DNA from 3 places in the Streptomyces fagopyri genome. Region 2 is predicted to be linked to each of the others. Evidence: riboswitches for the same ligand, from Rfam matches in the RefSeq annotation. Region 2 holds a riboswitch; each other region holds the start of a gene.
The links. Region 2 has a riboswitch for cobalamin ahead of GFH48_RS00065 (prenyltransferase/squalene oxidase repeat-containing protein). Riboswitches for the same ligand answer to the same signal wherever they lie in the genome.
Positions count from the first base shown of each region.

Region 1: another riboswitch for cobalamin. It lies ahead of metE (5-methyltetrahydropteroyltriglutamate--homocysteine S-methyltransferase); the one in region 2 lies ahead of GFH48_RS00065 (prenyltransferase/squalene oxidase repeat-containing protein).
Region 3: another riboswitch for cobalamin. It lies ahead of GFH48_RS14670 (ribonucleoside-diphosphate reductase subunit alpha); the one in region 2 lies ahead of GFH48_RS00065 (prenyltransferase/squalene oxidase repeat-containing protein).

Region 1 covers NZ_CP045643.1:8,677,494-8,687,583, reverse strand. The annotation lists gene GFH48_RS37545 (methylmalonyl-CoA mutase subunit beta) at 1-1,514, shown strand, start outside; gene scpA (methylmalonyl-CoA mutase) at 1,514-3,685, shown strand; gene meaB (methylmalonyl Co-A mutase-associated GTPase MeaB) at 3,691-4,677, shown strand; cobalamin riboswitch at 4,855-5,075, shown strand; gene metE (5-methyltetrahydropteroyltriglutamate--homocysteine S-methyltransferase) at 5,239-7,563, shown strand; partial or broken gene GFH48_RS39565 (cysteine hydrolase) at 7,836-7,928, opposite strand; gene GFH48_RS37520 (MFS transporter) at 7,992-9,422, opposite strand; gene GFH48_RS37515 (MarR family winged helix-turn-helix transcriptional regulator) at 9,415-9,861, opposite strand; gene GFH48_RS37510 (DUF6480 family protein) at 10,008-10,090, shown strand, end outside.
Region 2 covers NZ_CP045643.1:9,742-19,831, reverse strand. The annotation lists gene GFH48_RS00070 (cobalamin-binding protein) at 1-871, opposite strand, end outside; gene GFH48_RS00065 (prenyltransferase/squalene oxidase repeat-containing protein) at 1,019-2,431, opposite strand; cobalamin riboswitch at 2,527-2,664, opposite strand; gene GFH48_RS00060 (prenyltransferase/squalene oxidase repeat-containing protein) at 3,098-5,749, shown strand; gene GFH48_RS00055 (hypothetical protein) at 5,746-6,702, shown strand; gene GFH48_RS00050 (energy-coupling factor transporter transmembrane component T) at 6,699-7,895, shown strand; gene GFH48_RS00045 (ABC transporter ATP-binding protein) at 7,892-9,568, shown strand; gene GFH48_RS00040 (ECF transporter S component) at 9,565-10,090, shown strand, end outside.
Region 3 covers NZ_CP045643.1:3,438,457-3,448,546, reverse strand. The annotation lists gene GFH48_RS14675 (ribonucleotide-diphosphate reductase subunit beta) at 1-220, opposite strand, end outside; gene GFH48_RS14670 (ribonucleoside-diphosphate reductase subunit alpha) at 220-2,637, opposite strand; cobalamin riboswitch at 2,767-2,891, opposite strand; gene GFH48_RS14665 (GNAT family N-acetyltransferase) at 2,954-3,472, opposite strand; gene mctP (monocarboxylate uptake permease MctP) at 3,584-5,194, opposite strand; gene GFH48_RS14655 (DUF3311 domain-containing protein) at 5,191-5,472, opposite strand; gene GFH48_RS14650 (GntR family transcriptional regulator) at 5,764-6,528, opposite strand; gene GFH48_RS14645 (extracellular solute-binding protein) at 6,932-8,218, shown strand; gene GFH48_RS14640 (carbohydrate ABC transporter permease) at 8,310-9,296, shown strand; gene GFH48_RS14635 (carbohydrate ABC transporter permease) at 9,293-10,090, shown strand, end outside.

The DNA.
Region 1 (10,090 bases), 8.7 Mb from region 2:
TCAAGGACGGCGCGGTGCTCGCGGACCTGGAGAACGGCGTCACCTCGCTCTGGCTGCTCGTCGGCGAGCGCGGCATCCCGGTGTCGTCACTCCCCGGACTTCTGGACGGCGTCTATCTCGACCTGGCGCCCGTCGTCCTGGACGCCGGGCACGAAACCGATGCCGCGGCAAGGGAGTTGCTCGCGCTCTACGAGAAGCGCGGCGTCGCGCCAGGGGACGTGCGCGGAAACCTCGGCGCCGACCCGTTGGGCCATGAGGCCCGTACGGGGAAGGGGTTCGACGTCGGACCGGTGACCGGGCTCGCGCGGCGCTGTGCCGCCGAGTACCCGGGACTGCGGGCGCTCACCGTGGACGCGCTGCCGTACCACGAGGCCGGCAGCTCGGCCGCGCAGGAACTGGGCTGCTCACTCGCCACCGGCGTCGCCTATCTCCGCGAGCTGACCGCGGCCGGGATGCCCGTCGAACTCGCCTCCGGCCAGCTGGAGTTCCGCTACGCGGCCACCGCCGACCAGTTCCTGACCATCGCCAAGCTGCGGGCCGCGCGCAGGCTCTGGGCGCGGGTCGCCGAGGTCTGCGGGGCTCCCGGCGCGCAGCTCCAGCACGCCGTGACCTCACCGGTGATGATGTCGCGACGCGACCCTTGGGTGAACATGCTGCGCACCACGGTCGCCACGCTGGCCGCCGGAGTGGGCGGCGCCGACGCGGTCACCGTGCTCCCCTTCGACGACGCGCTCGGTGTGCCGGACGCGTTCGCGCGGCGCGTCGCCCGCAACACCTCGACGATCCTGGTCGAGGAGTCGCATCTGGCCCGGGTGATCGACCCGGCGGGCGGGTCCTGGTACGTGGAGCGACTCACCGACGAACTGGCCCACGCCGGCTGGGAGTTCTTCCAGCAGATCGAACGCTCGGGCGGCCAGGCCGCCGCGCTGCGCTCGGGCCGGGTGGGCGAGGACCTGGCCAGAACCTGGGCCGCGCGCAGCGCGAAGCTCGCGAAACGGCGCGAACCCATCACCGGTGTCAGCGAGTTCCCGCACCTCGCGGAGCGCCTCGTGGAACGCGAACCGGCGCCCGAGCCGCCGCCGGGAGGCCTCCCCCGCGTACGGCGCGACGAGGCGTACGAGTCGCTGCGCGCCCGCTCCGACGCCCATCTCGCGGCCACCGGCAGCCGGCCGCGGATCTTCCTGGCCACCCTGGGCCCCGCAGCCGCCCACACCGCGCGCGCGACCTTCGCCTCGAACCTCTTCCAGGCGGGCGGTATCGAGCCTGTCACCGGAGAGCCCACCGCCGAGGCGTTCCGCGCCGGCGGTGCCACCGAGGTCTGCCTGTGTTCCAGTGACGCGCTGTACGAGGAGCAGGCCGCAGCGGCGGCCGAGGTGCTCAGGTCGGCGGGCGCGCACCATGTGTTCCTCGCCGGGCGCCCCGGGCAGTACACCGATGTCGACGCGTACGTGTTCGCGGGCTGCGACGCCGTGGACGTACTCTCCACCACCCTCGACCGTATGGGAGTGTCCTGATGGGAATCCCCGACTTCTCCGGGATCGAACTGGGGACGCCCACCGCCGAGGGCGGCGCCGACGAGTGGCGCGCCGCCGTGAAGGGGGCTTCCGGAGGCGACGACCTGCTCTGGGAGACGCCCGAGGCCATCGCGGTCAAGCCGCTGTACACCGGCCGTGACCTGGAGGGCCTGGACTTCCTGGGCACCTACCCGGGCGTCGCGCCGTATCTGCGCGGCCCGTACCCGACGATGTACGTCAACCAGCCCTGGACCATCCGCCAGTACGCCGGCTTCTCCACCGCCGAGGAGTCCAACGCGTTCTACCGGCGGAATCTGGCGGCCGGCCAGAAGGGCCTGTCCGTCGCCTTCGACCTGCCGACCCACCGCGGTTACGACAGCGACCACCCCCGGGTGACGGGTGACGTCGGCATGGCGGGCGTCGCCATCGACTCGATCTACGACATGCGGCAGCTCTTCGACGGCATTCCGCTGGACAAGATGACGGTGTCGATGACGATGAACGGCGCGGTACTGCCCGTGCTCGCGCTGTACATCGTGGCCGCCGAGGAGCAGGGCGTTCCGCCCGAGAAGCTGGCCGGGACCATCCAGAACGACATCCTCAAGGAGTTCATGGTCCGCAACACCTACATCTATCCGCCGAAGCCGTCGATGCGGATCATCTCGGACATCTTCGCCTACACCTCCCAGCGGATGCCGCGCTACAACTCCATCTCCATCTCCGGGTACCACATCCAGGAGGCGGGCGCGACGGCCGACCTGGAGCTGGCCTACACCCTCGCGGACGGCGTGGAGTACCTGCGGGCAGGGCTGGAGGCCGGGCTGGACGTGGACGCGTTCGCCCCCCGGCTCTCGTTCTTCTGGGCGATCGGCATGAACTTCTTCATGGAGATCGCGAAGATGCGGGCCGCCCGGCTGCTGTGGGCCAAGCTGGTCGAACAGTTCGACCCGCAGAACGCCAAGTCCCTCTCCCTGCGCACGCATTCGCAGACCTCGGGCTGGTCGCTGACCGCGCAGGACGTGTTCAACAACGTGACGCGCACCTGCGTGGAGGCGATGGCCGCCACCCAGGGCCACACCCAGTCGCTGCACACCAACGCCCTCGACGAGGCGCTCGCCCTGCCCACCGACTTCTCGGCGCGCATCGCCCGCAACACCCAGCTCCTGATCCAGCAGGAGTCGGGCACGACACGGGTGATCGACCCGTGGGGCGGCAGCGCGTACGTGGAGAAGCTGACGTACGACCTGGCGCGCCGGGCCTGGCAGCACATCGAGGAGGTCGAGGCGGCGGGCGGCATGGCGCAGGCCATCGACGCGGGCATCCCGAAGCTGCGCGTGGAGGAGGCCGCGGCCCGCACCCAGGCGCGGATCGACTCGGGCCGCCAGCCGGTCATCGGCGTCAACAAGTACCGGGTCGACACCGACGAACAGATCGACGTCCTCAAGGTCGACAACTCCTCCGTGCGGACTCAGCAGATCGAGAAGCTGCGGCGGCTGCGCGCGGAGCGTGACGAGTCCGCGTGCCAGGATTCGCTGCGCGCGCTGACGGCGGCCGCCGAGGGCACCGGCAACCTGCTGGAGCTGGCGGTGAACGCGGCGCGCGCCAAGGCCACCGTCGGTGAGATCTCCGACGCTCTGGAGAAGGTCTACGGGCGGCATTCGAGTCAGATCCGTACGATCTCGGGTGTGTACCGCAACGAAGCAGGCGAGTCGCCGTCCGTGGAGCGCACCCGCACACGGGTGGACGCCTTCGAGCAGTCCGAGGGCCGCCGGCCGCGCATCCTGGTGGCCAAGATGGGCCAGGACGGGCATGACCGCGGGCAGAAGGTCATCGCCACCGCCTTCGCCGACCTCGGCTTCGACGTGGACGTCGGCCCGCTGTTCCAGACCCCGGCCGAGGTGGCACGGCAGGCCGTCGAGGCCGACGTGCACATCGTCGGGGTGTCCTCGCTGGCCGCCGGACACCTCACCCTGGTCCCGGCGCTGCGCGAGCAACTGGCCGAGGAGGGGCGCGAGGACATCATGATCGTGGTGGGCGGGGTGATTCCGCCTCAGGACGTGCCGACCCTGCTGGAGATGGGCGCGGCGGCCGTCTTCCCGCCGGGCACGGTGATCCCGGACGCGGCGTACGACCTGGTGGAACGGCTGGCCACCGGTCTCGGACACGGCTGAGGCCCATGGCGATCGACCTCGACTCCTATGTGAAGGGCGTGCTCGACGGGAAGCGTGCGTATATCGCACGGGCCATCACCCTCGTCGAGTCGACCCGGGCCGACCACCGTCCCCTGGCGCAGGCCCTGCTGACCCAGTTGCTGCCACACGGCGGCAGGGCCCGGCGCATCGGCATCACCGGAGTGCCCGGTGTGGGCAAGTCGACCTTCATCGACGCCCTCGGCACGATGCTCACCTCGCTCGGGCACCGGGTCGCGGTGCTCGCCGTCGACCCCTCGTCGAGCCGTACGGGCGGTTCGATCCTGGGTGACAAGACCCGTATGGAGCGTCTGGCGGTGGACCCCGCCGCCTTCGTACGTCCCTCCCCCACCGCGGGCACCCTCGGCGGGGTGGCGAAGGCGACGCGCGAGTCGATGGTGGTGATGGAGGCCGCGGGCTACGACGTGATCCTGGTGGAGACGGTCGGCGTCGGCCAGTCGGAGACCGCGGTGGCGAACATGGTCGACTCCTTCCTGCTGCTCACGCTGGCCCGCACCGGCGACCAGTTGCAGGGCATCAAGAAGGGGGTCCTGGAGCTCGCGGACGTGATCACCGTGAACAAGGCGGACGGACCGCACGAGCGCGACGCGCGTTCCGCGGCACGGGAGTTGGCGGGCGCCCTTCGTCTGATGCACCCGGTGGACGCGGCCTGGACTCCCCCCGTGCTGAGTTGCAGCGCCCGCGAGTCGACCGGCCTGGACACCGTCTGGGAACGTCTCGAACAGCACCGCGTCCTGCTGGACTCGACCGGCCGCCTCACCGCCAAACGCCGCGACCAGCAGGTCGACTGGACCTGGACGATGGTCCGCGACGAGCTCCTCGGCCGGCTGCACGCGGATCCTGCGGTACGAGCCCTCACGCCCGCCCTCGAACAGCAGGTCAGGGACGGGGATGTGACGGCCACGCTGGCGGCGGAGCGCATCCTGGGCGTGTTCGGCGGCGCGGTGAACTGACCCGGCGCCGCACGGCCCGTCCACGACGGGACCCGGCACCGTGTCCCCGAGGCGGACACGGCGCCCGCCCGTGCGGGCCCCTGGTCACGCCCTGCCGGGGAGCGGGCACCGCGGCCGGTGTCCCATGTCACCGTCCGCGATGTGAGCCGCTCCCTCCACGGGACCGCGTCGCACCCTAGGGTGGTCGGTGCAGCTGGTTCGCCCCGTCCGCCAGGCGGGATGCGTCGTAAGAGGGAACCCGGTGGGAATCCGGGACTGCCCCGCAGCGGTGAGTGGGAACGAACGCCGTCATACGCACTGGGTCCGACCGGGTCCGGGAAGCGACGGCCAGTAGGTGGACGCCCTTCGGGGAATCCGTGCCCGCGAGTCCGAAGACCTGCCCGTTGCCCGCGCGCGACCGTTCGCGCGCGGACATCCCGGTGACCTCGTGGGCGGGTCGGCGTACATACCGGCGGACGGCCGCGCCTCGCGGCGCGGGCGGATCCCGGCCGGTTCGTCACCCCTTCGCGCTCACGTCCCGTCGCCGGGATCTCAGGGAGACATCTCGCGAAGGAGATTTCCGTGACAGCCAAGCCCGCAGCCGCGGCAGCACGGGCCACCGTGTACGGCTACCCCCGCCAAGGTCCGGACCGTGAGCTGAAGAAGGCGATCGAGGGCTACTGGAAGGGCCGGACCACCGCCGACGCCCTCCGGGAGACCGCCTCCGGACTGCGCCGGTCGAACTGGCGGGACCTGGCGGAGTCCGGCATCCACGAGGTGCCCACCGGCGACTTCTCGTACTACGACCACGTCCTCGACACCAGTGTCATGGTCGGTGCCGTCCCCGAGCGGCACCGCAAGGCCGTCGAAGCCGACCCGCTCGACGGGTACTTCGCGATGGCGCGCGGCACCCAGGACGTGGCGCCGCTGGAGATGACCAAGTGGTTCGACACCAACTATCACTACCTGGTGCCGGAGTTGGGTCCGGACACGGTGTTCAGGACGGACTCCGCCCAGCAGGTCGGGCAACTCAGGGAGGCGATCGCCCTCGGTCTCGCGGCCCGGCCGGTCCTCGTCGGTCCGGTCACCTATCTCCTGCTGGCCAAGCCGGCCCCCGGGGTCGCCGCGGACTTCGAGCCGCTGACCCTGCTGGACCGGCTGCTGCCCGTGTACGCCGAGGTGCTCGCCGACCTGCGCGCGGCGGGAGCCGACTGGGTGCAGCTCGACGAGCCCGCCCTAGTCCAGGACCGTACGCAGGCCGAACTCGACGCCACCGCACGTGCCTACCGCGGTCTCGGCACGCTGACCGACCGGCCGAAGCTGCTGATCGCCTCCTACTTCGACCGGCTCGGCGACGCGCTGCCCGTCCTGGCCAAGGCGCCGGTGGACGGTCTCGCCATGGACTTCACCGGCGCGGCGGCCGCCAACCTCGACGCCCTGGCCGCCGTCGGCGGACTACCCGGAAAGCGCCTGGTGGCCGGCGTGGTCGACGGCCGCAACATCTGGGTCGCCGACCTGGAGAGGTCGCTCGGCACCCTCGGCACCCTGCTCGGGCTCGCCGGCCGGGTGGACGTCTCCGCCTCCTGCTCGCTCGTGCACGTTCCGCTCGACGCGTCCGTCGAGCGGGACATCGACCCGCAGATCCTGCGCTGGCTCGCCTTCGCCCGCCAGAAGACGGCGGAGATCTCCGTCCTCGCCAGGGGCCTCGCCCGGGGAACCGACACCATCGCCGCCGAACTGGCCGCCAACCGGGCCGACCTCGCGTCCCGTGCGGCCTCCGCGATCACCCGTGACAGCGCCGTACGGGCCAGGACGGCCGCGGTCACCGACGCCGACGGCCACCGCTCCCTGCCGTACGCAGAGCGGGCCGGCGCCCAGCGCGCCCGCCTCGGTCTGCCGCTGCTGCCGACCACCACCATCGGGTCGTTCCCGCAGACCGCGCGCGTGCGCACGGCCCGCGCCGACCTGCGGAGCCGCCGGATCGACGTCGACGGGTACGAGGAGCGCGTCAGGAACGAGATCCGACAGGTGATCTCCTTCCAGGAGGAGGCCGGTCTCGACGTACTGGTGCACGGCGAACCCGAACGCAACGACATGGTGCAGTACTTCGCCGAACAGCTGACGGGTTACCTCGCCACGCGGCACGGGTGGGTCCAGTCGTACGGCACCCGCTACGTCCGCCCGCCGGTCCTGGCCGGCGACATCTCACGGCCCGGACCGATGACCGTGCGCTGGACGACGTACGCCCAGTCGCTCACCGCCAGGCCGGTCAAGGGGATGCTCACCGGACCGGTGACCATGCTCGCGTGGTCCTTCGTCCGTGACGACCAGCCCCTTGGCGACACCGCCCGCCAGGTCGCCCTGGCCCTGCGCGACGAGGTCGACGACCTGGAGGCGGCCGGGACCCCGGTCATCCAGGTCGACGAACCCGCGCTGCGCGAGACACTGCCCCTGCGCGCCGCCGACCGCCCCGCCTACCTGGACTGGGCCACCGAGGCGTTCCGGCTCACCACCGGCGGCGTCCGGCCGGACACCCAGATCCACACCCACATGTGCTACGCGGAGTTCGGCGACATCGTGCAGGCCATCGACGACCTCGACGCGGACGTCATCAGCCTGGAGGCGGCCCGGTCCCACATGCAGGTCGCCCGCGAACTCGCCGGTCACGGCTATCCGCGTGAGGCCGGACCCGGTGTGTACGACATCCACTCACCCCGCGTACCGAGCGCACAGGAGGCCGCGGAACTGCTGCGTACCGGCCTGGAGGCGATCCCGCCCGAGCGGCTGTGGGTCAATCCCGACTGCGGCCTGAAGACCCGTGCCTGGCCGGAGGTGCGGGCGGCACTGGAGAACCTGGTGGCGGCCGCCCGTGAGGTCCGGGGCGACCTGGCACCGCCGGTCTCCTGAGACCGGCGTGGCCGGGGCGGACCACCGGCTCGGTCCGCCCCGGCCACGTCCGCCGCTCCCGCGGGCGGTCGTCCGCGAGCGCCGGTCCCCACCGGCCCGTTCACGAACCGGCCGGTCCCCACCGGCCCGTTCACGAACCGGTGTCGAGGGCGCGGGGCCGCTGCTCGACGGTCGTGACCTCGCCGCGCCGGGTGAGGACGTCGTTCACGAGCGTGTGGTGCGGGGTCGGTGTCGGGATCGGCGCGGGCGTCGGACAGGAAGGTGACCTCGTGGTCGAGGTCGGCTGCCCGCAGGGCGGTGGACAGGACGACGCCGCCCGTGGCGATGCCGGCCAGGACGAGGTGACCGAGCTGGAGATCCCTCACGAGGAGGGCTGTGCGGGGGACGGTCCGCGCTCTCGTTCAGGTGTGCCGGGAGCCATCCGTGGTCTATGACGCCCTCGGCGCATCGGCCGAGGTGTCCTTGTCCGTCGCGCGGCCGAGTGTGCGGTCGAAGGCGGTCAGCAGGAGGTAGAGCACGCCCGCGCCGAACATGACCCAGGCGAGGTGGTGCATGCCGCCGGTGTCGGCGCGCCGCCCGAAGGAGGCGGCCGTCGTGGAGGAGGCGACCATCGAGCCGACGTAGGCGAAGGTGCGCAGCAGGCCGGCCGATGACGCGGTCCGCTCGGGATCCGCCTGGAAGTACACGGAGTTCTGCAGGGCCAGGCTGTTCAGTCCCTGGGGGACGCCGAAGACGAGCGCGACGAGAACCAGCGTCCAGACGGGGCTGTCCCGGGTGAGCGTCAGCATCACCACACAGGCGACGATCTGCCCCACCCCGCCGACGAGCAGCTTGCCGCGCACACCCTCGCGCCGCCCGGACACGATCGAGACACCGATGGCCACCAGGAACATGGGGATCTGCGCCAGCCCCGCGTGCAGGGGCGAGAGCCCGAAGCCCTCTTCCGTCCACTGGGTGAACCCGTAGAGGAAGGCGTAGGAGACGGTGTAGGCGACCAGCGCGCGCCCGTAGGTGGCCAGTAGCGGCGTGTTGCCGCCCAACACCCGCAGATCGATGAACGGGGTCGCGGCCCGTAGCTCCCGCACCGCGAACGCGGCGCTCGCGGCGATGACGGTCACCAGCAGGTACCAGTCGCGCAGGTGCGGGTTCATCAGGAACAGCAGCAGCGCGACGAGCGTCACGGCGAACAGCGCCATGCCGGCCAGGTCGAGCTGGGTCGCGAGGCGTCCGCGCCGCGGGGATTCCCCGGTACCGGACTCCACGGGCAGCCGGAACAGGCCCAGCAGCACGGCCGCGACAGCCAGCGGCACGTTCAGCGCGAAGGTCGCGCGCCAGCCGCCCAGAGCGATCAGGAGGCCGCCGAGGAGCGGGCCGATCACGGCGATGGTCTGGTTGGTGACCGCCAGGGCGGTCAGTACCCCACCCGGGCTGTCCCGCCCGGTGCGCCTGGCCTCGCTGCGCAGCAGCGCCATCGCGGCGGGATATCCGGCGCAGGTGCCGAAGCCGAGGAGGACGCGCGAGGCGATCAGCACCCCCAGGTTCGGCGCCAGGGTGCCGACGACACCGGCGACGCCGACGAGGCTCGTGCTCACGAGGAAGAGCCTGCGCGGCCCGAAGACGTCGATGAGGCGGCCGACGACGGGCTGCCCCAGAGCGGTGGCCAGGTAGAGGGCGGAGACCAGCCACGCGGTCTGCGAGGGAGGCGCGCCCAACGCGTCGCCGATGGGTATGAGCGAGACGGCGATGATCGTGGAGTTGACCGGGTTCAGGACGGAACCCAGCATCATCGGCGGCAGCAGCCGCCGGTCGAAGCCCGCCGTCGCCGTCGTGCCCCGCTCCTCCGTCCTCGGGTCACTCATGGGTGAGGCGCTCCAGTACCGTCATGGCGGCCATCACGGTCCGTCGTTCCTCCTCCGTGCACTGCTCCTGCAGCCGGCCGGCAAGCCACTCCTGCCGGACCTGCCGTCCCTCCTCCACCCGCCGGTACCCCTCCTCGGTCAGCGCGATCAGCAGACGGCGCCGGTCGTCGGGGTCGGGTCGCCGTTCCACCAGTCCGAGGGCCGTCAGCGACGCGACCGTCGTGGTCATCGACTGGTGCCGCACCCCCTCGGCCGCGGCGAGCTCACTCGCCGTGACGCCCCGCTCGCCGGAGAGCCGGGTGAGGACGGACGCCTGCCCCAGGGTGATGTCCTCGGATTCGGCGGCGTTCAGGATGCGGCGCCGCAGGCGGCTGATGACCGTACGGACCTGTCGCGAGGCCTGCACCGCCGAGGGCGACAGAGGGGGGCTCTCATGCATGCGTCCCACAGTAGAACCCGCAGCTTTAGTTGTACAGTTTCAGCTGTACAATTTGACACTGTGAAGGAGGGACCCGGCCCGGACATCGGCCGCGGAGGGAGTGCGTCCGAGATGCGGCCACGCTCCTGGAGGCGGAGAGTTGAGACATGTCACAGCCATTGGTGCCACCGGGCGAAACCCCTCCGGTCGAGGGCTCGATCGCCGAGGCACATCAGGAACGGCCGGACGG
Region 2 (10,090 bases):
CCCGCACCCCGTGCAGTACGTGGGCCAGCACCTCCACCCCGCGGACCACGCGCGGTCCGGGGCGGTTGAAGTACGCGGGGCCGTCCAGGACCCACACCCTGCCGGTCCGGACGGCCGGCAGTTCGCTCCATCCGGGCAGCGAGGTGAGCAGATCGGATTCGCGCAGCGTGCGTTCGGGTGCGGACCCGCAGGGCATGACGAGGACGACGTCCGGATGCGCTGCCCGGACGTCGTCCCACGTCATCGGCTTGGTGTGTTCACCCGGTGAGGCCAGGAGCGGTTCGCCGCCGGCATGGGTGATCTGCTCCGGCACCCAGTGACCCGCCGGCCACAGCGGGTCGAGCCATTCGACGGCGACGACGCGGGGGCGCGGCCGGCCCGAGGTCAGCCGGGCCACCGTGGCCAGCCGGGCCGACAGCTCCGCCGTGTGTCGTTCGGCCCGCTCGCGGACGCCGAGGAGGTCGCCGACGGTGACCAGGCACCGCAGGACGTCCTGGAGGGTGCGGGGTTCCAGGCTCAGGACACGCGTGTCGGCGTCGAGGAGGCGAACGGCGCTGCTGACCTTCTCGTAGGAGACGGCGCACACGGCACACAGGTCCTGAGTGAGCAGGACGTCGGGGCGCAGTGCCGCGAGCGCTCCGGTGTCGAGCGTGTAGAGAGAGGATCCGGAGTGTGCCGAGCCGCCGACGGCCTCCGAGATCTCGCGGCTGGTGAGGTCATCGGGGGTGAACCGGGCGCCGGTCACGACCGGGATGGACGCCACCGCCTCCGGTGGCCAGTCGCATTCGTGGGTGCGGCCGACCAGAGCTCCCAGCAGGCCCAGTTCGGCGACGATATCGGTCGCGGCGGGCAGCAAGGAGACGATACGCATGCGGCGACTGTAGGCGGTGCGCCGCCGTGTGCTGCGTCCCGCGCCGATTGAGGGCTTGGCGCCCCGTGCGGCATGGCACCCACACGGCCGGGCCGGCCGGAAGCACCTGGTCGGCGCCTCCGGCCGGTTCCGACGCGATCGGACCGGTCAGGCGCCCCAGCGCACCGCGATCGTGTCGCCGACGTTGATCACCTGCTGGCGGGTGGCCGCGGCGAAGGAGGAGCCGTCGACGCTGACCTTCCAGGTGTTGGAGCCGCTGTTGGCCTTGCCGTTGACCGTGGTGATCGTGCCGGTGCCGGATGAGGGCGTCACGCCCGTGACGCAGCCCGCGGGTGTGGCTGCGCTCGTCGCGGCGTCGAGCACAGCGCCGAGTGTCGTCGTCGTGCCGGTAGGGGTGAGGGACACCGAGCACACCTTGAGGCCGCCCGCGCCGTCGTCGACGGTCAGCGCCAGCTTCGTCGCCGTGCCCGAGGTGAAGGTGCTCTGGCCGACCCACTGCGGTGCGCCCGAGGTTACGGGGGTCGGCGGGGTGGCGGTGAAACCGCCGCCCGCGACGGCCCGCAGACCGTCGACCGACGCGTACGCCGACGGGGTCGTGTCACTCGGCAGGTACTTGAAGCCGCCGCCCGGGTTGAACTGCTGGGCAATCAGGAAATCGACGGGTGTCTTGCCCATGGAAGTGAGGAAGTCACCGGTCTGCGGGTTGATGCCGCAGGCGTTGAGTCCCGAGACGGCCCAGCCGTTGGAGTCCGTGTTGACTCCGAACATGGAGTTGAACGCGCCGCTGCCCGCGACCAGTTTGCCCTTGAGGAACGTCTTGGCCTGGACGATGTCGGTGTCCGTGTTGGGGACCCCGGAGACGCACAGCGCGGCCATCGCGGCGCCGGTCATGTCGATGTCGCTGGTTGCGGCGAGTTGGGTCGCGTTGCCTTCGGCCTTGCTGTAGTTCCAGCCGCCGTCGTTGTGCTGGTTGGCGCGCAGCCGGGCGATCATCGAGTCGCGCAGGGACTGGGGGATTCGCTGCCCACCGGCCTGCGTCTTGGCGCCGTTGAGGGCCAGGGCCGCGAAGACGGTTCCGTTGAAGTTGGCGGACGGACCGAAGTAGCCGGCCTCCGCGGTCTGCCAATAGCTGTAGATGTCGGCGACCAGGTTACGGGAGGCGGAGACGCGGGCCGGGTCGATGCCTGCCGCGTATCCGTTCAGGGTGGCCCGCTCGTAGTCGGTCACTACGGGGGTGGCCGACGGCCACGCGGAGGTCGCCAACAGGTTCCGGTAGACGGTTCTCGCGTTCTTGCTTGCGTCGCCGCCCGGCGTCACATCCACCGCCGCGGTTCCGGCGCTGGCGAAGGCGCTGAAGGCCCACTCGTTGGACAATCCGGACCCCGCGTACGAACCATCCGCGGCCTGGAGCGACTTGAGATACGTCACACCGTTCGTCTTCGATGTGGCGATCTGAGCGGGGGTCGACGTCGCCGCCGCGGGAAGAGCGGTGAGGACGAGGGCGCCGAGGGCGGCGGCCGTCGTGAGCGTGGCACGACGGATTTTCACATGACGGGACATGGCCTGCTCCTGGGATGAGGGACGCCGGCCGGCCCCGCGTGAACCACTGAGGAAGCGGCGGGTTCGGGCCGCCGTCCAAACGCGTGGATCGGCTTCCAAAAAGAGCTCGCCGTATGGGTGTTCGGGCTCGGAACGGCCCCTCGCCGTCCCACACCGTTGCGCGTCAGCCCCGGATTCGCACCAGGTTCCCCCACATGGCAGCGCAGGACGCTACCCGACGGGCCCGCCACCCGCCAGACACACTCGGGCCGAGCCTCCGGGCACCGTGCGCAATCCGGTGCCTCCACCTTGACGCTCTCTTTGACTCGGTGTTCAATTCCGGCTGATACGTACTCAACTCCAGGGGAAGCCGGTCGAACGCCGGCGCTGACCCGCAACCGTAGGCCCGGCAACGACCGGGCGAGCCGGAACACCTGGAGCCTGATGTTCAGGGACAAACGCCGTCGAGGACTACGGCGTGGTTCGACCAGCTCTCACCGCGGTGACACCGTGTTCGGTGAGAGCCTTTGACCACGCTCGGAATCCTTGCCGGCACACGACAAGGGGCCGGGGGCCGTGGTGGGGACCGACAAGCGCACAGACCGGCGTTCGGGGAAGAGACGCATACCCGTGCTGTCCGCAGCGACGGCACTGCTCGTGCTCGCGGCCTCCGGGTTGACCTTCCTCATGGTGTCTCCCGCGGCGGCGGATCCTCTCGGGGACTGCACCGCGACCAAGGGCGCCGTCGTCGCCGTCGACTTCGGTCCCTTCGGCGGACCGGTGGAACGCGGTTGCGACACCACCCCGACGACCGGCTACGACCTGCTGCACGAGGGCGGCTTCAATACGACCGGGACCGAGCACGACGGCCCGGCCTTCATCTGCCGCATCGGCGCCGGTTCCTTCAACTCCGGCACCCAGTATCCGACTCCGGACAAGGACGACTGCGTCCTCACCCCACCGGCCACCGCCTACTGGTCGTACTGGACCGCCTCCCCGGGACAGGACGACTGGACCTACAGCCAGTACGGCGCGATGGACCGCAAGCTGGGGGACGGAGACGTCGACGCCTGGGTGTACGGCGGCACCGACATCGGCGGCAGCACCGGACAGCCCACGTTCACTCCGGACGACGTACGCGCCGGCGGCACCGACACCCCGGACCCGGGGAACACGCCCACCGGCGCCCCGGGCGACGTCGACCTGGCGGCGGCCGGCGCATGGCTGAAGGGCAGTCTCGTCGACGGTGAGCGCATCGTCGACGACGGCGCCGACACGCCGAACCACCTGCTCACCACGGAGACGGCGTACGCCCTGGCCGCCGCCGACAGGAAAGACGCAACCGTCAGCAAGATCGCGGCGTTCCTCGCCGCCCACACCGATGATTACGCCTACCTCGCGGGCAAGGACGAGGCCCCCGACGCCACCGCCGCCGCCCGACTCGCCCTCCTCGCCGAGATCACCGGCCAGGACCCGACCGGCTTCGGCGGCCACGACCTGATCGGCGACCTGAAGAAGAACGTCTGCGCCGCGGGCCCCGAATCCGGTGAAGCCACCCCGGGCTGCACCGCAAAGGGAGACTTCCGCAACGCGACCTATGCCGACGGCCAGGCCCTGTCCGTTCTGGCCCTGCTGCGCGCCGGCGTGACGCCCCCGGCCGACACCGTCGAACGCCTCACCCAGGTCCAGTGCAAGGACGGCGGCGTCACCAGCATCCTCATCCGGCCCGGCGAGTACTGCGACGGAGACCCGGCCACCACCGGTCTCGTGGCGCTCGTCCTGCAGAAGGCCGGTGGTCACGATGACGAAGTCGCCGAAGCCCGCGTATACCTGAAGAAGGCCCAGCGCGAGGACGGCTCGTTCCCCGGCTACACCGGCGCCACCACCGGCAGCGTCGCCGCGACCGCCTACGCCGCCCAGGCACTGCGGGCCCTCGGTGACACCGGCCGCGCCGACTCGGCGGTCGGCTGGCTGTCGCGGCAGCAACTCGTCGGCGGTGGTTTCGGGTTCGAGGAGGGAGCCACCGACCCCGCCCTCTACCCGACCCCGCCTGCGGTCCTCGCCGGGGCGGGCACCAGCCTGGTCACCCTCACCACCAAGAGCAGCGACCCCACCGAGCCGCCCACCAGCGAACCCCCCACCTCCCAGCAGCCCACCGGCCCGGCGCCAGGTGACGGCCCCGACCTGAAGAAGGGCGTCGCCTACCTCACCAGCGCCGCCAACCTCCGGCAGGGCCAGTACTACACCACCGGAACCGGCTCCTCCCGCGCGGACTTCGGGCTGACCATCGACGGTGCCTACGCGCTCGCCGCCACCGGCCTGAACAACGCCAAGCTGCGCGGCATCGTCGACTTCCTCGACAAGGGCGGCAAGGACGGCGAGGGCCGCACGGTGCAGGACTGGACCGGCAGCGGCACCCCCTACGCGGCGGGCGGATCCATCGGGAAGACCGCTCTCCTCGCCGAGGCGGTGGGCCGTGACCCGCGCGACTTCGGCGGACAGGACCTCATCGACGCCTTGGACAGGGCCGTCTGCACGAAGCCGAGCACCGCGCCCGACCGTTCCTGTGCCGCCAAGGGCGCCTACACCTACGCCCCTTCGGTGTTCTCCCAGTCCCTCGCCGTGATGGCGCAGCTCCGCGCCGGCGAGAAGACGGCAGCCGAGGAACCGATCGCCTACCTGGAGAGCCTTCAGCACGACAACGGCGCCTGGCCGAGCCTGATCCCGTCCACGAACGACTTCGACGTGGACTCCACCGTCATGGCCGCCATGACCCTGGACCTGGTCGGCGGAGACACGGCGGACAAGGCCGTGGACAAGGCCCTCGACTGGATCGCCTCGAAGCAGCTGGCCGGCGGAGGCTTCCCCGGCGCCGCGGGCGACTCGGTGAACTCGGCCGCGCTCGCGGTGCAGGGACTGTCCCTGGATGCCGAGTCCTACCGTGCCGAGATCACCGAGGCGCGCAAGTTCCTCGCCGGACAGCAGAACGCCGACGGCGGCTTCAACGTGGCCAAGGACGGCCAGCGCGGATCCGACCTGCGGGCCTCCACCCAAGCCGTCGGCGGTGCGACGGGCATCTCCTTCGGTGTCCTGGTACGCGACCTCAGCGGCACGTCCGCGCAGCCCACCCCAAGTCCCAGCGGCAGCCTCCCGGAGATCATCACCCCGGGGGACACGGCCGGCTCCGCCGGTGGCACCGGGGGCACGGGGGGCGGCGTGCTCGCCTCCACCGGTGCCCAGGTCAGCGCGCTGGCCGGCATCGCCCTGATCCTCGTTCTCGCCGGCTGGCGCACCGTCGTCGCCGCCCGCCGCCGTGCCGACATGGGAGGTCGCCCGTGATCTCGTCGTCCATTGCCCGTACGGTGGCCCGCGCAGCGGCCGCGCTGGGGCTCGCCGTCGCCGCCCTCGGTGCGACCGGCGCCCCGGCCGCCGCGGACCCGCAGCCCATGGGCCGCTGCACCGCCTCGTCGGGAACGGTCCTGGCTGTCGACTTCAGCCACTGGGGCGGTCCCATCCTGCGCTCCTGCGGCACGACGCCGACGACCGGGTACGAGCTGCTCAACCAGGGCGGCTGGCGCACCACCGGCACCGGGCACGACGGCCCGGCCTTCATCTGCCGCATCGGCTACAGCGGATACAAGGGGGGAAAGCAGTACCCGACGGCGGGCGAGGACAGCTGTGTTCTGACCCCGCCCGCCTCCGCGTACTGGTCGTACTGGCACGCCGACCCCGGATCCCGCGACTGGCAGTACAGCCAGCTCGGAGCGATGCTCTACAAGCCGAAGCCCGGCAGCGTCGACCTGTGGATCTTCGGCGGCACCAACGTCGAGGGCACCGAGGGTCGGCCGAAAATCACCCCCGATCAGCTGCGCGCCCGGAACACCCGTCCGCAGGGCGACGCCGGGAAGCCCGCCTCCACGGCCAAGGCTCCCGCCGTGCCGCCGGGCGTCGACACCGGTCCCGCGCCCGAAGGGCAGCCGAAGCCCGAGCCCACCAAAACGGCCAAGGCCAAGCCGGATCCGAAGCACACGCCGAAGAAACCGTCCACCAAGCCCAGCAAGGCCGCGTCACCGAGTGCGAGCGTGAGTCCGGGCAGCTCGCCGAGCGCCTCCGGCGCGGCCGTACCGTCCGCCACGGCGAGCGCGCACACCCGGATCGTCAACGCCGCGCCCGCCGCGGACGTGGCACACGACACCGGTTCCCTGCTGCCGGTGGCCGCGGGTCTGTCCCTCGTGGTGGTCGTCGGCGGAGCGGCGGTGTTCGTCGCGCGCCGGCGCCGCCGCACCGAGTGACCGCCGTGGAACGCACCACCGTGAAGGCGACCCCGCCCGTGTCCGGTCCCGCACCGGACACGGGCGGCCGCCGCCTGCCCCGCACCCTGCACCCGCTCGCCTGGTGGATCTGGGCGCTCGCGCTGGCAACGGCCGTCAGCCGCACCGCCAACCCGCTGCTGCTGTTCCTCGTCCTGGCCGTGCTCGGCTACGTCGTCACCGCCCGCCGCACCGAAGCGCCTTGGGCCCGAGGCTTCAAGTACTACCTGTACATGGCGCTCACGGTCGTCGCGATCCGGGTCGTCTTCCGGGCCGTCTTCGCCACCGGCATCACCCCCCGCGACCACTTCCTCTTCTCGCTGCCCCACATCCGCACCCCGGACTGGTACGCGGGCATTCAGATCGGCGGCCCGGTCTCCCTGGAAGCCGTGCTGTCCGCCGCTGCCGACGGACTGCGCCTGGCCTGCATGCTGTGCTGTATCGGCGCCGCCAACACCCTGGCCAACCCCAAGCGGGCACTGCGCGTTCTGCCCGGCGCCCTGTACGAACTCGGCGTCGCCGTGACCGTCGCGGTCAGCGTGGCACCCCAACTCGTCCAGAGCGTGCAGCGCGTCTCCCGGGCCCGCAGGCTCCGCGCCGGGCGCAACAGAGGTTTCGCGGCGCTGCGCGGCATCGTGGTACCCGTCCTGGAGGACGCCCTCGAACGCTCCCTGCGCCTGGCCGCCGCCATGGACTCGCGCGGATACGGCAGAGCGGGCAGCGCCACGCACCGCTCCCGCCGCCTCACCGGAGCACTCATGCTGCTCGGCATGTGCGGACTGTGTGCCGGCGCCTACGGCCTTCTCGACGCGACCGCGCCGTGGTTCCTCGGCCTGCCCGCCATGGCGTCGGGCGCCGTGTTGTGCGTTGGGGGCCTGCGCATCGGGGGCCGCAGGGTCACCCGCACCACCTACCGTCCCGACCCGTGGCGACTGCCGGAGTGGGCGGTCGCGGGCAGCGGCGTGCTTTCGGCGGCGCTGCTGTTCAGCAACCTCGGGTACGACGCGGCCGAACTCAACCCCTCCATCTACCCGTTGACGTGGCCGTCCCTGCCGTGGGTGCCGACCGTCGCGATCCTGCTCGCGGGCACGGCGGGATTCCTCTCCCCGCCGCCCGCCGCCGCAACCGGTCCACGCCCCGAACAGCGGCACACCCAGAAAGCCGACGCGACGTGATCACTTTCGACCAGGTCACCGTCCACTACGACGACGCGACCGAACCCGCCCTGCGCGAGGTCGACCTCACGGTGGAGGAGGGCGAACTCTGCCTCGTCGTCGGCCACACCGGCGTCGGCAAGTCCACCCTCCTCGGCGCCGTGAACGGACTCGTCCCGCATTTCACCGGCGGCACCCTCTACGGACGCGTCACCGTGGACGGCCGCGACACCGCCCACCATCCGCCGCGCGAGCTCGCCGACGTCGTGGGCGTGGTCGGCCAGGATCCGCTCGACGGCTTCGTCACCGACATCGTGGAGGAAGAACTCGCCTACGCCATGGAGCAGCTGGCGATCCCGGCCGCCACCATGCGCAAGCGTGTCGAGGAGACCCTCGACCTGCTCGGCCTCGCCGACCTGCGACACCGGGCCCTGCACGAACTCTCCGGCGGACAGCAGCAGCGCGTCGCCATCGGCTCGGTCCTCACCGCCCACCCCCGCGTCCTCGTCCTCGACGAACCCACCTCCGCCCTGGACCCCACCGCCGCGGAAGAGGTCCTGGCCGCCGTCACCCGCCTCGTGCACGACCTCGGCGTCACCGTCCTCATGGCCGAACACCGCCTCGAGCGCGTCGTCCAGTACGCCGACCGCATCGTCCACCTGCCGGGCGAGGGCCGGGTGGTGGGCGGGCTGCCCGCCGACATCCTGCGCAACTCCTCGATCGCGCCCCCGATCGTCGAACTGGGACGTGCGGCAGGCTGGTCCCCGCTGCCCCTGTCGATCCGCGACGCCCGCCGGGCCGCCGCCCCGCTGCGCACCCGGCTGGCCGGCCGCACCCCCGTTCCCGCGCGGCCGCGCCGCGCCGCCGAGGGGTCCCCAGCACTCACGGCGCGCGGAGTGACGGTGAGCTATCACGGCGTTCCCGCCGTCCGGGAGGTCGACCTCGATCTGCGTAGCGGGGAGGTCACAGCCCTCATGGGCCGCAACGGATCCGGCAAGTCCTCGCTGCTGTGGGCCCTCCAAGGCTCAGGGCCCCGCCGGGCGGGAAGCGTGACGGCGGACACCGGAGACGGAGCCACGAGAGATCCGCACACCGTCTCCGCCGCCGAGGCACGCCGCATCATCGGCCTGGTACCCCAGACACCGGCCGACCTGCTCTATCTGGAAAGTGTCAAGCAGGAGCTGGACCAAGCGGACTCGGAGTCGCGCAGGTACGAGTCGGACACCAGCGCGGTCGGCGCGGGGGAGAGGGCCCGGGCGATCCTGGACCGGCTGGTACCGGGCCTCGACGACCACACCCACCCGCGGGACCTGTCCGAGGGACAGAAACTCGCCCTGGTCCTGGCCATCCAGCTCTCCGCCGCTCCCCGGGTCCTCCTCCTGGACGAGCCGACCCGTGGACTCGACTACCGCGCGAAGACCCAGCTCATCGGCATCGTGAACGCGCTGGCGTCCGAGGGGCGGGCCGTCGTGATCTCCACCCACGACGTCGAGTTCGCCGCCCGCGCCGCGGACCGGGTCGTGGTCATGGCCGAGGGGGACATCGTGGCCGACGGGCCGACCGCGGAAGTCATCGTCGCCTCCCCGGTCTTCGCCCCGCAAACAGCGAAGATCCTCTCACCGCTGCCCTATCTGACGGTCGAGCAGTTCACCGCGGCGCTCGACGACACCGACGACACGAAGGCGGGAGCATGACCTCCCCGTTCGCCTCCGCCATCCGTCTCACCCCACGGGCCGGCGTCGTCATCGCCCTGGCCGCGTTCCTCGGGGCGGTCGCGTTCTTCTGGCCGTTCGTCGTGGCGCCGGGAAAGTTCGGCTCCAACTACGCTCCTCCGCTGATCTTCGGCGTGCTGCTGGTGCTCGTGCTGTGCGTGGTGCTCTCCGAGATCGCCGAGGGCGGCATCAACTCCAAAGCACTGGCCATGCTCGGGGTGCTGTCGGCCGTCAACGCGGCCCTGCGGCCACTGGGCGCCGGAACCGCCGGCATCGAGACGGTCTTCTTCGTGCTGGTCCTGGCCGGCCGTGTCTATGGGCCCGGCTTCGGGTTCACCCTCGGCTGCACCTCCCTGTTCGCCTCCGCGCTCATCACCGGCGGGGTCGGGCCGTGGATGCCGTACCAGATGTTCGGCTGTGCCTTCGTGGGCATGCTCGCCGGATTCCTGCCCAGGGCGTCCGGTCGGCGGGAGGTGCTCCTGCTGGCCGTCTACGGATCGGTCT
Region 3 (10,090 bases), 3.4 Mb from region 2:
CCGTCGCGAAGAACGCGACCAGCCGGCCGATCATGTGCTGCTCGCCCTCGGACAGCTTCGCCAGGTCGGCGACGTCCGAGTGGAGGTCGACCTCCTCGACGGTCCAGGTGTTCTTGATGGCGTCCCGGTAGCGCTCGTAGAAGTCCGGGTAGCGCATGGGACGCAGGGTGAGTTCGAAGCCCGGGTCGAGCAGGTTCTTCTCGCTGTTCGGGGTGGACATCACTGACAGGCCTCGCAGGACTCGGGGTTCTCAAGGGAGCAGGCGACGGCGTCGGGGTCGGCGACCTGCTGGAGGGGGATGGTGTTCTCGGGCCTCGCCTGCGCCTGGGCGGCGCGAGCGATGCGGGTCGCCGGACGCGAGCGCAGGTAGTACGTCGTCTTCAGGCCGGACTTCCAGGCGTACGCGTACATCGAGGAGAGCTTGCCGATGGTCGGCGTCTCCAGGAACAGGTTCAGCGACTGGGCCTGGTCCAGGAACGGGGTGCGGGCCGCGGCCATGTCGATGAGACCGCGCTGCGGGATCTCCCACGCCGTGCGGTACAGGTCGCGGACCTCCCGCGGGACCCAGGTGAAGCCCTGCACCGAGCCACCCGACTCGCGCAGCGCCTCCCGGGTCTGCGCGTCCCACATGCCGAGCTTCTTCAGCTCGGCCACCAGGTAGGAGTTGACCTGGAGGAACTCACCGGACAGCGTCTCGCGCTTGAAGAGGTTGGAGACCTGCGGCTCGATGCACTCGTACACGCCCGCGATGGACGCGATCGTCGCGGTGGGCGCGATGGCGAGCAGGAGCGAGTTGCGCATGCCGACCGCGGCGACGCGCTCGCGCAGCGCCGCCCAGCGCTCCGGCCAGTTCAGCTCGACGTCGAAGTGGTCGGGGTGCAGCACACCGCGGGCGGTGCGGGTCTTCTCCCAGGCCGGCAGCGGGCCGCTCCGCTCGGCCAGGTCGGCGGAGGCCTCGTAGGCGGCGAGCATGACGCGCTCGGCGATACGGGTGGACAGCGCGCGGGCGGCGGGCGAGTCGAAGGGCAGCCGCAGCTTGAAGAAGACGTCCTGGAGACCCATCGCGCCGAGGCCGACCGGGCGCCACTTCGCGTTCGACCGGCCCGCCTGCTCGGTCGGATAGAAGTTGATGTCGACGACGCGGTCGAGGAAGGTGACGGCGGTGCGGACCGTCTCGTCCAGCCGTTCCCAGTCGATGTCGCCGGCCGCCGTGTCGACGAACGCGCCGAGGTTGACCGAGCCGAGGTTGCAGACGGCCGTCTCCCCGTCGTCCGTGACCTCCAGGATCTCGGTGCACAGGTTCGAGGAGTGCACGGTGTGGCCCGGCTCCGCCGTCTGGTTGGCCGTGCGGTTGGCGGCGTCCTTGAAGGTCATCCAGCCGTTGCCGGTCTGCGCCAGGGTGCGCATCATGCGCCCGTAGAGGTCGCGGGCCGGGATGGTCTTCTTCGCCAGGCCCTTCGCCTCCGCCGCGCGGTAGGCCGCGTCGAACTCGGCGCCCCACAGGTCGACCAGCTCGGGCACCTCGGAGGGCGAGAAGAGGGACCACGGCGCGTCGCTGTCGACCCGGCGCATGAACTCGTCCGGGATCCAGTGCGCCAGGTTCAGGTTGTGCGTACGGCGGGCGTCCTCACCGGTGTTGTCCCGCAGCTCCAGGAACTCCTCGATGTCGGAGTGCCAGGTCTCCAGGTAGACCGCGGCGGCGCCCTTGCGCCGGCCGCCCTGGTTCACCGCGGCGACCGACGCGTCGAGGGTCTTCAGGAACGGGACGATGCCGTTGGAGTGCCCGTTCGTGCCCCGGATCAGCGAACCGCGCGAGCGGATGCGGGAGTAGGACAGGCCGATGCCGCCCGCGTGCTTCGACAGGCGCGCGACCTGGTGGTAGCGGTCGTAGATGGAGTCCAGCTCGTCCAGCGGGGAGTCGAGGAGGTAGCAGGACGACATCTGGGGGTGCCGCGTACCGGAGTTGAAGAGCGTGGGGGAGGAGGGGAGGTAGTCCAGGCGGCTCATCAGGCCGTAGAGCGCGGCCACTTCGTCGACGGACCGGGCCGTGTCGTCCTCCGCGAGGCCGGACGCCACCCGGAGCATGAAGTGCTGGGGGGTCTCGACGACCTTGCGGGTGATCGGGTGCCGGAGCAGGTAGCGGCTGTGCAGGGTACGCAGGCCGAAGTAGCCGAAGCGGTCGTCGCCCGCGGTGTCGATCAGCGCGTCCAGGCGGGCCGCGTGCAGGTCGACGAAGTCGGCCGTGCGGTCGGCGATCAGGCCCTCGCGCCGGCCCGTGGTGATGGACTCGGAGAACGTCGTGACGCCCTGCGAGGCGGCCTCCTCGGCGATGCCGACCGTCAGCAGCCTGGCGGCCAGCCGCGAGTACACGGGGTCCTCGGAGATGAGGCCCGCGGCCGCCTCGGTGGCCAGCTCGCGCAGCTCCGCCTCGTCCGCGTGCGTGGACCGGCCGCGCAGCGCGGCGGCGGCGACCCGGCCGGGGTCGGCGCCGGGGAGGTCGGCGGTGAAGTCGGTCAAGGTACGCAGCAACGTGGTACCGGGACCGTCCGTCTCCACCGGGGCCCGCTGCGCGGACTCCGCTTCCACCGGGGCCCGCTGGGCGGAAACTGAAACCGGGTCGGCTGGCGCGATGGTCACTTGGGGCACTCCCTCGCTCGGCACGGGGCCTGGCGGAGGGCAGCGGGACACGCGACTCCGTGACGGGTACGCGTGCGTCCACCGGCCCATTCCACGAGGCTCGGACGTCGTAGGCGCCCGGGCCGGCCGGCCCGGGGCACGCTGTCGGCAGGTCCTCGGACTGAAGCCAGTGCGCGAATGCGCACAAGTACACCGTTGCGGGACAGTTCCGGATTCGCACCGGATTCCCCTGCGACGACAGCGAGCATGAGCATACATCTAGTGCCGGGCTGAGGAAGCACCACCACATGTTGTGCCGTGTCGGCTTGGGAGCGCGCTACGGAGTGTGGCTGAGGGCCAACTCGTAGGTGAGGAGGAGGATGTCGTCGAGGTGCGGAACCGGGTTCCAGTCGCGCTCCGGAGCGCGGGTGAAGCCGAGGCGCTCGTAGAGCCGGTGGGCGGTGCGCATGGTGCGCTGGGTGGACAGCACCACGCGCGTACAGCCCCCGGTGGCCCGTGCGCGGTCGACGCAGGCGCCCACGAGAGCGGTGCCCGCACCCCGGCCGCGGGCCTCGCGCGCGACGGCGAGCATCCGGATCTCGGCCTCACCGGGCCCCGCGACGTCGGCCATGGGGCCGCCCCGCGGGACGAAGGTCACGGCGCCGAGTATCCGTTCGCCCTCGACCGCGACGAGCACCTCGGCCGCGGCGGCCCGCCTCGCGACGTCCCGCAGCGCTCCGAGATACGGGTCGCTCTCCCCGTAGTCGAGCAGCCCGTCCCCGAGATAGGCCCGCACGGTGATCTCGCCGACGCCGGGGTACTCCCGCGGCCGCGCCGGCCTGATGACGATGTCCATGCGGAGAGTGTGCGGCAGACGTACGGCGACGGGCCGCCGGATTTCTCTCCGGCGGCCCGCCGCGTGTGCCGCTGTCGTGCGCCCGGTCCGGCCGCTCCCGCCGGGCGGGGCCTAGTGGCCCGCCTCCGCGGTGGCGGGCGGCAGTTCGACCTTGACTCCCGGGTCGCCGGCGTCCGCCGTGTAGTCCTGCGGTGACGTCTCGTCCACGCCGTCCGGGGCCTTGAAGGCGCGCAGGACGAAGGTGAGGACGACGGAGACCACCACGTTCATGACGAACGCCGTCAGGCCGAGGTAGCCGATCTCCCCGATCCCGGGGATCTCCTTCGAGCTGCCGCCGAAGTGCTTCTGTGTCGGCGAGGCGACCCCGTAGGCGGCGAGCGTGCCGTAGAGCATGCCGACCGCCCAGCCCCCGAGCAGCGCCCAGCGGTGGAACCAGCGCGTGAACAGACCGCCGACCAGCGCCGGGAAGGTCTGCAGGATCCAGATGCCGCCCAGGAGCTGGAAGTTGATGGCGACCGTCTTGTCCATCGTCAGGACGAAGACCAGCGCGCCCACCTTCACCAGGAGCGAGACCAGCTTGGAGACCTTCGTCTCCTGCTGCGGGGTCGCGTCCGGCTTGATGAAGTCCTTGTAGATGTTGCGGGTGAAGAGGTTCGCGGCCGCGATGGACATGATGGCCGCGGGGACGAGGGCTCCGATGCCGATCGCCGCGAAGGCCACACCGGCGAACCAGTCCGGGAACATGTCCTCGAAGAGCTGCGGGATGGCGAGCTGGCCGTTGGTGACCTTCACCCCGGCGGCGATCGCCATGAAACCGAGCAGGGCGAGCAGGCCCAGCATCAGGGAGTAGAGGGGCAGGATCGTGGTGTTGCGGCGGATCACCTCACGGCTGCGGCTGGACAGCGTCGCGGTGATCGAGTGCGGGTACATGAACAGGGCGAGCGCGGAGCCGAGCGCCAGGGTGGCGTAGGTCCACTGCCCGGCCTGGGCCGGTACGATCCCGCCCGCGCCGGCCGCGGCGTACTTCTCGCTCGCCGAGTGGAAGATCTCGTCGAACCCGCCCAGCTTGATCGGGATGTAGATGATGGCCACCGCGATCACGATGTAGATCAGGGTGTCCTTCACGAACGCGATCAGTGCGGGCGCGCGCAGGCCGGAGGAGTACGTGTACGCGGCCAGCACGCCGAAGGCGATGAGGAGCGGAAGGTCCTTGACGAACCAGTTGGTGTTCTCGCCGCCGCCGACGCCCATCACGTCCAGCACGGCCTGGATGCCGACCAGTTGGAGCGCGATGTACGGCATGGTCGCGAGGATGCCGGTGACGGCCACGGCGAGGGACAGGCCCTTGGAGCCGAAGCGGCCGCGCACGAAGTCCGACGTCGTCACATAGCCGTGCTTGTGCGAGACGGACCACAGGCGCGGCAGGAACGTGAAGACCAGCGGGTAGACCAGGATCGTGTACGGCACGGCGAAGAAGCCGGCCGCTCCCGCCGCGTAGATCGCGGCCGGTACCGCGACGAAGGTGTACGCCGTGTAGAGGTCGCCGCCGAGCAGGAACCAGGTGACCCAGGTGCCGAACGACCGTCCGCCCAGGCCCCATTCGTCGAGGCTGTGCTCGTTGTCGGCCCTGCGCCAGCGCGCGGCCAGGAAGCCCAGGACCGTGACGGCCGCGAAGAAGAAGATGAAGACGGCGAGTGCCACGCCGTTCACGCCGTCGTTCATGCGTCGGCACCGCCCTTCGTGGTGGCGCGGGCGCGCTGGTCACGCTGCCACAGCTGGTACGCGGTCACGGTGAGCGCGGTCGAGACGAGCACCCACAGCATCTGGTACCAGTAGAAGAACGGGATGCCGATGAAGGCCGGGTCGGTCTTCGCGTAGGAGCCGACCCACAGCATCGCCACGAACGGGGCGATCAGGCAGAGGGCGATCACCACGCGGACCGGTGTCACCGTTCGGTCGGGTCTCACCACCGGTGGTGTCGCTTCCGGCACGTCTGACATGTGCGGCTCCGTCCCCTCGCTGGTCACCTGTGCAACGGGCAGGAAATCTAGGCGACGGTTCCGCTTTATGGAACCCCATCTCCGGTGGGGGATGTGGAGGGTTGGTGTCCGGTGGCGCGGGAGCCCCGCGCATCGCTCCCGACAGGCCTCGCCGGGACCGCTCCTCGCACGTCGGTACGAGGGGTGGCGCGCGGCCCGCGGGGCGTCGGCGGGGCGTCGGACGGCGCGATTCGGCCGGTGCCAGGACCCGGCCGGCCGGCGCCCGGTTCACGCGCCGGTGTCCGGCCGCGGTCAGTCCTGCGGGCGCTTGAGCCTGGCCACGAACTTGTAGCGGTCGCCGCGGTACACCGAGCGCACCCACTCCACCGGTTCACCCTGCCGGTCGATCGAGTGCCGGGACAGCATCAGCATGGGCAGACCGACGTCGGTACCGAGCAGTCCGGCCTCGCGCGGGGTGGCCAGTGAGGTCTCGATGGTCTCCTCGGCCTCCGCGAGGTGGACGTCGTACACCTCGGCGAGCGCGGTGTAGAGCGAGGTGTACTTGACGAGCGACCGGCGCAGGGCGGGGAAGCGTTTCGCGGACAGATGGGTCGTCTCTATGGCCATCGGCTCACCACTGGCCAGACGCAGCCGCTCGATGCGCAGCACCCGGCCGCCGGAGGAGATGTCGAGCAGTTCCGCGAGGGTCTCGTCGGCGGTGATGTAGCCGATGTCCAGGAGCTGCGAGGTGGGTTCGAGGCCCTGGGCCCGCATGTCCTCGGTGTACGAGGTGAGCTGGAGCGCCTGGGAGACCTTCGGCTTGGCGACGAAGGTGCCCTTGCCCTGGATGCGTTCGAGACGGCCCTCGACGACGAGTTCCTGGAGAGCCTGGCGCACGGTCGTACGCGAGGTGTCGAACTCGGCGGCGAGCGTGCGCTCGGGCGGCACCGGCGTGCCGGGCGGCAGGGTGTCCGTCATGTCGAGCAGGTGCTTCTTGAGGCGGTAGTACTTGGGCACGCGCGCGGTACGGATGGGGGCCCCACCCTCGTTCTCCGCACTGCTGACGTCGGTGCTCATGCTCTGCCTTCCCGGCTCCGGGTGCCGAAGCGACCGGCATCCCGCCGGTCACGGCTCACATCGTGGCACGGCTTCGTGTGTGAGTGTCTCCCGCACGCTCCGTGATCCCCTCTATATACCGTCGGGGTACCTGCTGGTCTAGTCCATCGTGCGCGCGAGGTTCCTGAACAGCCCTGCCGTTTATGCCACTTACCTACTTAAAGGTCCTTGCATATGTAGGTCCGATAACGGACGGTCGGCCGGGCTTACACACCCTTGACACCCCTCTAGGTCTAGGCCAAGCTCCCCGTACTGGTCTACACCATTGGTCCAGGTCCCAGCCCCACGGGCAGTAATCGGCAGCGATTCGGCGTGTGTCACCGCGGTGGGCAGGGGGGTTTATGGCATCCCTGAGGAGGGTGACGTGAAGCGGAAGCTGGCAGCTGCGATCGGTATCGCGGGCATGATGGTCTCCATCGCGGCGTGCGGGGACAGTGACAACAAGTCCGGGGGGTCGGACAAGGGCGCGGACGCCAAGGAACTGACCGTCTGGCTCACCGTGGACGCCCAGAACAACTGGCCCGAGCTGGTCAAGGCCGCGGACGCGGCGGTGAAGGCGAAGCACCCGGGCGTCAAGATCAACCACGAGTACTACGGCTGGCCGGACAAGAACGCCAAGCTCGACGCCGTTCTCGCCACCGACAAGGCCCCCGACGTGGTCGAGATGGGCAACACCGAGATGCTCGGCTACATGGTCAAGGGAGCCTTCGCCCCCGTCGACGCCACGAAGTTCGACAACTCGGCCGGATGGCTGGACGGCCTGAAGGCGTCGGTCACCTACCAGGACAAGACCTACGGCGTGCCGTACTACGCCGGTGGCCGCGTCGGCAACTGGCGCAAGGACGTGGCGGCTTCGGCCGGCGTCAAGGCGACCCCCAAGACGTACCAGGAGCTCACCTCCGACCTGGACAAGATCCAGAAGAAGGAGGGGAGCAAGTTCAACGCCTGGTACCAGCCCACCCGCGACTGGTACGCCGCGATGTCCTTCGTCTACGACGCCGGCGGCGCCATCGCCAAGGACGAGGGCGGCCAGTGGAAGGCCGGCCTCTCCTCGCCCGAGTCGGTCAAGGGCCTCAACGAGTTCAAGAACGTCGTCGACAAGTACATGCACGGCGACAAGACCAAGGACGAGTCCGACCGTTACATCGTCTACGGCCAGGGCAAGTCCGCCATGATCTTCGGCGCCGCCTGGGAGGGCGCGACCTCCGAGGACCCGAAGAACGACAAGACCGGCAAGCTCAAGGGCAACCTCGAGAACTTCGTGATGCCCGGCCCGTCCGGCAAGAACCTGCCCGTCTTCCTCGGCGGCTCCGACCTCGCCATCCCGGTGAAGTCCAAGGCACAGGCCCTCGCCGGCGAGTGGATCAACGCCTTCACCGGCTCCACGGGCCAGAAGGGTCTGATGGGCAAGGGCAACCTGCCCAACAACAAGACCGACCTCGCGACCCTGAAGAACGACCCGGCGACGGTCGTCCCGGCCACCGCGGCCGAGAGCAGCTGGTTCGTGCCGATGGCGCCGGGCTGGGGCCAGGTCGAGAAGGCCCAGGTCCTGCAGACCATGCTGCAGAACATCGGCACCGGCAAGAAGTCGGTCGAGGCCGCCGCGAAGGAAGCGGACGCCGCGATCGACAAGGTCATCAACACCAAGTGACCTGAGCGCAGGGCCCGTCGGACCCCGGGAACACTTCCGGGGACGGGGCCCTGCTTCTCGTACGACCTGAGGGACCGCTGAGGAGCGCGCGATGAGTGCCGCAGACACGACCACCCCGACCAAGGCGCCACCCGCGCGGCAGGCATCGCCACCGGCGGTCCCCAGGGCGCCCCGCAGAAGGCGGGCCCCCGGCGGGAGCGCCGTCCCCTGGGCCCTGCTCGCCCCCTGTCTGCTGATCCTCGCGCTGGTCATGGGCTACCCCCTGGTCCGGCTCGTCACCCTGTCCTTCCAGAAGTTCGGCCAGTCCCAGCTCTGGGGCTTCCAGCCCGCCGAGTCGGTCGGCCTCGACAACTTCACCAAGGTGCTCGGCGACAGCGAGTTCTGGTCCGTCGTCCTTCGCACGATCATCTTCGCCGGCGGATCCGTCGTCTTCACGATGGTCGCCGGCATGCTGATCGCGCTGCTCCTCCAGCGCGTCTCCGGCTGGGTCAAGACGCTCGTCAACATCGCGCTCGTGGCCGGCTGGGGCATGCCGATCATCGTGGCCACCACCGTGTTCAAGTGGCTCTTCGACTCGGACTACGGCGTCTTCAACGCGGTGCTGAGCAAGCTGCCCGGCGTCGACATGGTCGGCCACAACTGGTTCGCCAGCGGACCGCAGGGCCTGGCCGTGATCATGCTGCTGGTGGTGTGGGGCGCGGTGCCCTTCGTCGTCATCACGCTCAGCGCGGGGCTGACGCAGGTACCCCAGGAACTGGAGGAGGCGGCCCGCCTGGACGGCGCCGGCTCGTGGGGGGTCTTCCGCTACGTCACGCTCCCCATCCTCAAGCCGATCGTCGTGATGCTGACGACGCTCTCCGTCATCTGGGACATGGGAGTCTTCCCGCAGGTCTTCGTGATGCGCGGCGGCCACCCCGAGGCCGAGTTCCAGCTGCTCACCACCTACTCCTACGACCGCGCCTTCGTGGTCAACGACTATGCCCAGGGATCGGCGATCGCCCTGCTGACCGTGCTGCTCCTGCTCGGCGTGGTCGCCGTCTACATGCGTCAGATGCTCAAGATCGGAGAGGTCGAATGAGCGCCGTCGCCACACCGAGGCGTACGCCCTCCGGACCCCGCAGGTCCAAGCTCGGCTGGAACGTCCTCGGCCTGCTCGTCTTCGTCACCGCCGGCTTCCCGGTCTACTGGATGCTGAACACGGCGTTCAAGCCCGCGAAGGACGCCATCGACCCGGATCCGAGCCTGTTCCCCACCGGGGTGACGCTCGACAACTTCCGCCGCGCGCTGGACATCGCGGACTTCTGGGGCCCGGTCGGCCGCAGCCTGATCGTGTCCCTGTCCGTCGTCGTGATCGGCATCGTGGTGGGCATGCTCGCCGCGCTCGCCATCTCCCGCTTCGCCTTCCGCGGCCGCAAGATCGTGATCGTCGGCATCCTGGCGGTCCAGATGGTCCCGCTCGTCGCCATGATCATCCCGGTCTTCCTGCTCCTCAACGACCTCGATCAGTACGACCGGCTCTCCGGCCTGGTCATCACCTACCTGACCTTCGTCCTGCCCTTCACGGTGTGGACACTGCGCGGCTTCATCGTCAACATCCCGAAGGAACTGGAGGAGGCGGCCATGGTCGACGGCTGCTCACGCACCGGCGCCTTCCTGCGGGTGGTCTTCCCGCTCCTCGCCCCCGGCATGGTCGCGACCTCGGTGTACGCGTTCATCCAGGCGTGGAACGAGTACCTCTACGCCCTGATGCTGATGAGCCAGAAGAACCAGACCGCCACCGTCTGGCTCGGCAACTTCACCACCAAGCACGGCACCGAGTACGCCCCGATGATGGCCGGCGCCACCATGATGGCCGTGCCGATCGTCGTCCTC